Regions from separate parts of the Massilimicrobiota sp. An142 genome, predicted to be linked through region 1. Evidence: a T-box and tRNA genes for the amino acid it is inferred to sense, from the RefSeq annotation. Region 1 holds a T-box; the other holds one or more tRNA genes.
What was found. A T-box is a leader RNA that pairs with one kind of tRNA and senses whether it is charged. The one in region 1 lies ahead of serS (serine--tRNA ligase), so its partner is inferred to be a tRNA-Ser.

Region 1 (4,445 bases):
TAAAAAGGATACTGTTAGTTCGTATTCTTCTCAATATTAAATAACCTTCTAAACACCAAAATTATCTAAATGATGTCTTTATGACTGTCTTGAATATAAATTTGATATGTACGAATATTCAAACAAAATCATTATTTATCTTTATATATAAACTTAAAAATTATACAATAATATATATCACTCAATATAAAGGAGATTTATATGAAAACAATAAAAATCATTTTTTTTGATATTGATGGAACACTTATTGATATGAATAAAAAACAAATATCTCAAAAAATGCTTGAAACATTAAAAAGATTAAAAGAAAATCAAATCAGAATCTGTTTAGCAACTGGTCGAACACCCATGAGTTTACCACATTTTGATGGGATTGAATTTGATGCTTTCTTAACTTTTAATGGTTCTTATTGTTTTACAAAGGATCAAGATATTTCAAACTTCCCTATTCCATCTTATGATGTTCAACAAATTATTCAAAATGCCAAAAAACTACATAGACCATTATCCATTGCTACAAAAAACAGAATTGCCAGCAATGGAAAAGATGATGATTTGGTACAATATTTTGACTTTGCCAAAATGAAAGTAGAAGTTGCTGATGATTTTAATGAAGTCGCTAAAGATGAAGTTTATCAAATAATGGTTGGTTGTAGAGAAAAAGATTATTCAATTCTTATGGACAATGTAGAAAATGCTAAAATTACAGCATGGTGGGATAGAGCTGTTGATATTATTCCTGCTCAAAGTGGTAAAGGTATTGGTATTCAAAAAATTCTTGACTATTATCAATTAGATGCATCACAGGCTCTCGCTTTTGGTGATGGAAATAATGATATAGAAATGTTACAAACAGTAGGGACAGGTGTTGCAATGGAAAATGCTTCATCACAAGTGAAAGAGATTGCTGATGATATATGTGGTCATGTATGTGATGATGGTATTTATCACTATTGCCTTTTACATCACCTTATATAAGATCTAAGCTGCATCTTTGCAGCTTTTTTATATCTTTATAAAATAAAAAAATGCCCCGGATTTTTATCCAGGACACCATGTCATTTTTGAATTTTAACCAATTCTTTCTTTTCCACCCATATATGGTCTTAAGACTTCAGGAATAGAAATACTTCCATCTTCATTATAATTGTTTTCAATAAATGCAATTAATGCACGTGTACTTGCTAGAACAGTATTGTTAAGAGTTGCGACATAATATGTTCCTCTTTCACCTTTTGTACGAATACCTAAACGTCTAGCTTGCGCATCTCCTAATGTAGAACAAGATCCAACTTCAAAATATTTCTTCTGTCTAGGTGACCATGCTTCTACATCACAAGATTTAACTTTTAAATCAGCTAAATCTCCACTACAACATTCTAGTGTTCTTACAGGAATATCTAAACTTCTAAATAATTCAACAGTATATGACCACATTTTATCATACCATTCCATAGCTTCTTCTGGTTTACATAAAACAACCATTTCCTGTTTTTCAAATTGATGTACACGATAAATACCACGTTCTTCAATACCATGAGCACCAACTTCTTTTCTAAAACATGGTGAATATGAAGTTAATGTAATTGGTAATTCTTCTTCTTTAACAATCTGATCTTTAAATTTACCAATCATACTATGTTCACTTGTTCCAATTAAATATAAATCTTCACCTTCAATTTTATACATCATAGCATCCATTTCTTCAAATGACATAACACCAGTCACAACATCACTTCTAATCATAAATGGAGGAATACAATAAGTAAATCCTTTATCAATCATAAAATCTCTGGCATAAGATAACATGGCTGAAGAAAGTCTAGCAATATCACCCATCAAATAATAGAAACCATTACCACTTGTTCTTCCACTTGCTTCTTTATCTAAACCATTTAATTTTGTAATAATATCAGCATGATATGGAATTTCATAATCAGGAACAACAGGATCTCCATATTTTTGAATTTCAACGTTTTCACTGTCATCTTTTCCAATAGGTACACTATCATCAATAAAGTTAGGAATTTTCATCATCACTTCTTTTAATTTTGGACCTAATTCAACTTCTTTTGCTTCTAATTCTTTTAAAGTATCAGCCATTTCACTGACTTTTCTTTTATTTTCTTCAGCTAAATCTTTTTTTCCTTCACGCATAAATTGTCCAATTTCTTTAGATAATGAATTACGCATAGCTCGAAGTTCACTTGCTTTTGTCAGAGCTTCACGATATTCTTTATCTAATTCAAAAGCTTCATCAACTAAATGTAAACGATCATGCTGAAATTTCTTTCGCATATTTTCTTTTACAGCTTCTGGATTTTCTCTTAGTATAGCAATATCAATCATTTTTCATTTCTCCTTTTTCAATAAAATAAAAAGCACCTTTTACAAGGGACGAATTTATCGTGGTGCCACCCTATTTCTTATCAAACTGATAACTTTTATGAGATAACGGTTCAACCGGAAGTGATTAGCTTCTCTTATTGGTAGATTTCAATGTTTCCTCATACTGATTTACACCAACCATCAGCTCTCTATCATGATTTCACATTTACTTATCCAATGCAACGATTTGATATACTGATTATAGCATAAGACTTGATAATTTCAATAATTATTTAATCAAAGAATACATTATCATGTCATGAAACTCACCATTTTTAAAGCCATTCTTACGTAAAATACCTTCTCGTTCAAAACCACATTTTTCTAAGACTCTTTGTGAGGCTGGGTTATAATCAAAAGGAGCCGCAAAAATTCTCTCTATATCACTATGTTCAAAAACATATTGACATGTCTGTTTCACAGCTTCACTCATAATACCTTTTCCCCAATAAGAATATCCTAAATAATATCCTAATTCTGCACTTCTACGATAAATATCATCTTGTCTTAAAACAGAAATACTGCCAACAACATGTCCTTCATATTCAATCGCAAAAGCAAAGATTTCATTTTCATCAGCAGATAACATAGCTTCTATATAATCATAGGCATCCTGTAAATGATATGGATAAGGTATACGATCTGTTAAATTATTTAAAATTCTTAAATCATTAATATTCTGATATAAATCTTCGGCATCTTCTCTTTTCCATTTTCTTATTATGCATTTCATCTTTAAAACACCTCTACTTTTTAAATATATTATAACATTATTAAATATTCATATAAATAGATATATTTATTCGTATATTGACATCTAAAATGACATAAACTATAATGTAATTGAAAAAAGGAACAGCCGATAAACGGTTATGCCTTAGATTAAATTAAGGAGAAATAACTACCTCAATTTTCCCTAAGCACGAGGTAGTTATTTTTTTGTACTCTTATCAATAATAATAAGAAGTAATTTCACTATAACACTTATCATTGTCATGATAAATGTCAGTATTCCTAACACTATCATGACCATCTCATAAGATGTCATGTCCATCACCTCCGTCTTTCATATTTCCATTTATTAAATGGATATCTATGTCAACGAAGGATCACGTGCCTTCGTCCCACGACTAAGGCATAACCACCTACCGTTATTGCTGTTCCATCTGCATTATATCAATATTAAAAATTAGATTCTATATTATCTAGAAAGTGTAGATTTATTTTTGATATTTACTTTAAGCAAATATCATTCTTTGTATATTGACTTCTAAAATAACATAAACTATAATGTAATTGAAAAGGAACAGCCAATAAGCGGTTATGCCTTAGATTTGTTTGAGAAAAATAACTATCTCAATTTATCCTAAGCACGAGGTAGTTATTTTTTTGTACTCTTATCAATAATAATAAGAAGCAATTTCACTATAACACTTATCATTGTCATGATAAATGTCAGTATGCCTAACATTATCATGACCATCTCATAAGATGTCATGTCCATCACCTCCGTTTTTCATATTTCCATCTATTAAATGGATATCTATGTCAACGAAGGATCACGTGCCTTCGTCCCACGACTAAGGCATAACCACCTACCGTTATTGCTGTTCCATCTGCATTATATCAATATCAAAAATTAGATTCTATATTATCTAGAAAGTGTAGATTTATTTTTGAAATTTACTTTAAGCAAATATAATGATTAAAAAAGTAAACTCAATTTGAGTCTACTTAACTATGATAAATATCTTCATCTAACATATTTTCTTTTTTACCAACAATAACAGAAGTTGCTGAATCTCCAACAACATTTAATGATGTCACAAGCATTTCAATTGGTCTATTGATTGCTAAAATTAATGAATAAGCCAATAATGCCCCATCATTTGTATATCCCATACCAGTCAAAATAGTAAATAAGATAACAGCTCCTGCTCCTGGTGCAGCAGGTGTTCCTACTGATGCAATTAAAGCAAGAAATGCAATGACTGCCATAGATGTTAAAGATACATCATAACCAGAACTTGCTGCAATGAAGATAGCTGCAATAACTT
Region 2 (4,445 bases), on a different contig from region 1:
TGAGCTAAACGTTCATATTTGGTCATATTGATCAACTCCTTAAAGATAGTATATCACATTCTAAACTATACCGGTATAGTTAACAATTCATTGCATTGCTTTTTTAAATAATTATTTTATAATGAAATCATCAAGAAGAAAGAGGTGCTCAAAATGAATAAAGATGGTGTTAAAATTGTAACAATTGGTGGAGGAAGCAGTTATACTCCAGAATTAGTAGAAGGATTTATTAAAAGATATGATCATTTACCAGTAAGAGAATTATGGTTAGTAGATATTGAAGCAGGACGTGAAAAATTAGAAACAGTTGGTGCGTTGGCAAAGCGTATGGTTAAAAAAGCAGGCTTACCAATGAAAGTCATTTTAAGTTATGATCGTCGTGAAGCTTTAAAAGATGCAGACTTTGTCACAACACAAATGCGTATTGGACGTTTACCAGCGCGTGTGTTAGATGAAAGAATTCCATTAAGCCATGGTTTAATTGGACAAGAAACAAATGGAGCTGGAGGAATGTTCAAAGCTTTCCGTACAATTCCTGTGATTTTAGATATTGTTAAAGATATTGAAGAGTTATGTCCAAATGCATGGTTAATCAACTTTACAAATCCAGCTGGAATGGTGACTGAAGCTATTTTACGCTATACAAACTTTAAAAAAGCCATTGGACTTTGTAATGTTCCAGTGAATATGGTTGCTGGTTTTGCAAAAATGTTAAATGTTGATGAAAGTCAAGTGACAATGGAAGTTCAAGGGGTTAACCACTTTATTTTTGCAACTGATGTTTTTGTTGATGGGGTTTCACGTTTTGATGAATTATTGCATAAATATGCATATTTGAAACCTGAAGATACAATTCAAATGAAAAACTTCGTATCTTTACCATACTCTCCATCATTTATCAAAGGATTAAAAGCCATTCCTTGTCCATATCATAATTACTATTTCTATACAAAAGAACAATTAGAAGAAGAATTAGAACAATTGAAAACAGGAACAGTTCGTGGAGAAGTTGTCAGCAAGACTGAAGAAGAATTATTTGAATTATATAGTCATGAAGAACTTCAGGAAAAACCAGAACAATTAGCAATGCGTGGAGGTGCTAAATATTCTGATGCAGCATGTAATTTAATTGCTTCTATCTATACAAATAAAGGTGATATTCAATATGTAGATGTCAGAAACAATGGCGCTATTGCTGATTTACCAATGGATAGTGCAGTAGAAGTGGCTTGTCGTATTACTGCAGATGGTCCACAACCTATCGCAACAGGAGATTTAAGATTACCAATTAGTGGATATGTTCATATGATGAAAACATTTGAACGTTTAGTTATTGAAGCAGCCATCAAAGGTGATCGTGATTTAGCAGTGACAGCTTTAAATATGAATCCATTATGTCCAAGTGATGAAATTGCTAATATTGTGATTGATGAATTATTAGAAGCACATAAAGATTATTTACCACAATTCTTTAATAAATAGAGTTAGTTCGCTAACTCTTTTTTTGTATAAAGTTTTTTTATTTTAGTATTGAAATCTTTAAAAAGGTATGTTATTATAGTTAGGCAACTGAAGGAGACATACTCAAGAGGCTGAAGAGGCGCCCCTGCTAAGGGTGTAGGTCGGGAAACTGGCGCGAGGGTTCAAATCCCTCTGTCTCCGCCATTTATGTAAACCCTTGGCAGTTGTTATATTGGTCTGGTAGTTCAGTTGGTTAGAATGCCGCCCTGTCACGGCGGAGGTCGCGGGTTCGAGCCCCGTCCAGACCGCCAATATAAAATGATAACTATTCCATCAAGGAATAGTTTTTTTGTTTATAAAAGAAAAAAGTGGCTTTACCACTTTATCATTGATGATCTTTTTGATAGGCATACATAATCGCAATGACTGTTTTTGCATCAACGATTTCACCGTCTAATACTTTTTGATAAGCTTCATCAATATCCAGCTTGATAATATCAATAAACTCATCATCATCACCAGCTAAAGCATCATTGACTTCTTCAAAATCAATTGCTTCATAAAGATAAAGCCATTCGCTTGTATAGCCTGGAGAAGGTAAAACTTTCATAATAAATTTCATGTCACGAGCACGATTATTTGTTTCTTCTTCTAATTCACGAAAGGCACAATCTTGTGGATCTTCATCTTTTTCTAACTTTCCAGCAGGCACTTCAATAGTTTGAATACGATTAGGATATCTAAATTGTTTCACAAGAATGATTTGATGATTTTTAACAGCTAAGATACAAACACCACCATGATGATAAACAACTTCACGATAGGCATGTTCACCATTTTCTAATTCGACTTCTTCTCTTGTGACTTGCATAATTTTACCATCATAAATAAGTGTTCTTTGAATCTCTTTTTCCATGATTTTTCACCTCCTCCATATTATAACATAAAATAGAAAAAGAAAGTATGCGGGGGAGCATACTTTCTTCTATCTCTATTATTTACACGTTAGGGTGATAATAGGGGGGTATGTTTAAGTGACAACCACTTAACATAAATAATTATAACAGAGTTTTAAGAGATGTAAAGGCTTTCAAATAAAATTGTGTATTTTTTTAAGAAATTTTGATAGAATGAAAATGGTGATGAAATGAAAACTTTAATGATAGATGAAAATTATGAAAACCAAAGAATAGATAAATATTTAAAGAAATTATTATGTCAGGCACCGCCACAGCTGATTTATAAAATGTTAAGAAAAAAAGATGTGAAAGTTAATGGTGTCAGGGTGAAAGAAAACTATATTTTAAAAAAAGGGGATCAGGTAGAATTATTTTTATATGAAGATCGCTTTTTAGAGCTCACAAAACCTCAAAGTATCTTTGATTTACCAATTACTTTTGATGTTTTATATGAAGATGACAATGTATTGATTGTCAATAAACCAGCTGGCTTGCTGGTTCATGAAGATATTCATGAAGATGTCAATACATTATCAAATCAGGTTTTAACTTATTTACATCAAAAAGGAGAATATGATCCTCAACAGACATTAGGATTTACTCCTGGACCAGTCCATCGTCTCGATCGCAATACCAGTGGCATTGTGATTTTTGGAAAAACGATGCGTGCTTTGCAGGATTTAAATGAGATGATGAAAAAACGTCATTGCATTGACAAGACATATCTGACAATCTGTAAAGGCTATATGCCTAGTGGTGAGTTGATTGGATATATGAAAAAAGATAGCGATCGCTCACTTGCAAGAATGGTATCACCTTCAACTGAAGGGGCTTTAAAGATGCATACGCTTGTTGAAAACATTAAATCTAATCAAAAATATTCTTTATTGAAAGTTAAAATCATTACAGGAAGAACCCATCAGATTCGTCTGCATTTATCAAGTGTTGGACATCCAGTGATTGGAGATAGTAAATATGGAGATTTTGAATTGAATCGTTATTTGAAAAAGACTTATCATTTTCAAAATCAATTTTTACATGCCTATTCCATCTGTTTTGTTAAACCGATAGGTTCTTTAAAATACTTACAGGATCATGTCATAACATGTCCATTACCACAAAACTTAGAAGTTTTGAAAAATGCATTGTTTCATGAAAAGAATCTATGAAAACAGTTGATTTTATTGTATAATAAATATAAATCAAGGAAGGAGAACTAAGATGAAATATTATATTGGGATTGATTTAGGTGGAACAAACGTACGTACTCTTTTGGTTGATGAAAATGGACAATCATATAGTGAAGTCAAAGATGCAACAGAAAGAGAAAATGGACCAGATTATGTTTGTTCAAAAATTATAAGACAAATTGAAAGTTTAGATTATTCAATTTGTGGTGGTATCAATAATGTTCAGGGGATTGGAATTGGTGTTCCTGGACCTGTAGATACTGAACGTGGTGTCATGATTATGGCAACAAATTTACCTGGATTTGAAAATTATCCTATTTGTGAAAAACTTTCAAGTCGTTTTAACTTACCTGTATTTATTGATAATGATGCTAATGTTGCTGGATTAGCAGAAGCTTTATTAGGTGCTGGTAAAGGAAAACCAACATGTTATTATGTGACAATTTCAACTGGAATTGGTGGAGCTTTTGTTGTGAATGGTCAACTTGTTTCTGGTGGAAGAGGACATGCTGGAGAAGTTGGAAATATTATTGTGAAAAACAACGGATATAAATTCGGTGGTTTAAACCCTGGAGCTGTAGAAGGTGAAGCTAGTGGTACAGCTATTACACGTAAAGGAAAAGAAATCTTAGGTGAAGATCGTGTCAATCATGCTGGAGATGTTTTCAGATTAGCTGATGAAGGTGATATCAAAGCAAAAGGTATCGTTGATGAATGTGTCAGTGAACTTGCTACTATGTTAGCAGATATTGCTCATACTGTTGATCCACATTGTTTTGTATTAGGTGGAGGGGTTATGAAATCTAAAAAATACTTCTATGATCAACTTGTTGAA

Region 2: it encodes a tRNA-Ser, which carries the amino acid that the T-box ahead of serS (serine--tRNA ligase) is inferred to sense. The anticodon was not compared.

What each region holds. Positions count from the first base shown of each region.
Region 1 is NZ_NFLD01000030.1:8,688-13,132, forward strand. It holds gene B5E87_RS11610 (Cof-type HAD-IIB family hydrolase) at 202-978, shown strand; gene serS (serine--tRNA ligase) at 1,072-2,349, opposite strand; T-box leader at 2,391-2,580, opposite strand; gene B5E87_RS11620 (GNAT family N-acetyltransferase) at 2,618-3,121, opposite strand; gene B5E87_RS11625 (dicarboxylate/amino acid:cation symporter) at 4,123-4,445, opposite strand, start outside.
Region 2 is NZ_NFLD01000002.1:38,874-43,318, forward strand. It holds gene B5E87_RS01285 (aminotransferase-like domain-containing protein) at 1-26, opposite strand, end outside; gene B5E87_RS01290 (6-phospho-beta-glucosidase) at 154-1,482, shown strand; tRNA gene B5E87_RS01295 (tRNA-Ser) at 1,575-1,665, shown strand; tRNA gene B5E87_RS01300 (tRNA-Asp) at 1,696-1,772, shown strand; gene B5E87_RS01305 (NUDIX hydrolase) at 1,847-2,377, opposite strand; gene B5E87_RS01310 (RluA family pseudouridine synthase) at 2,609-3,589, shown strand; gene B5E87_RS01315 (ROK family protein) at 3,642-4,445, shown strand, end outside.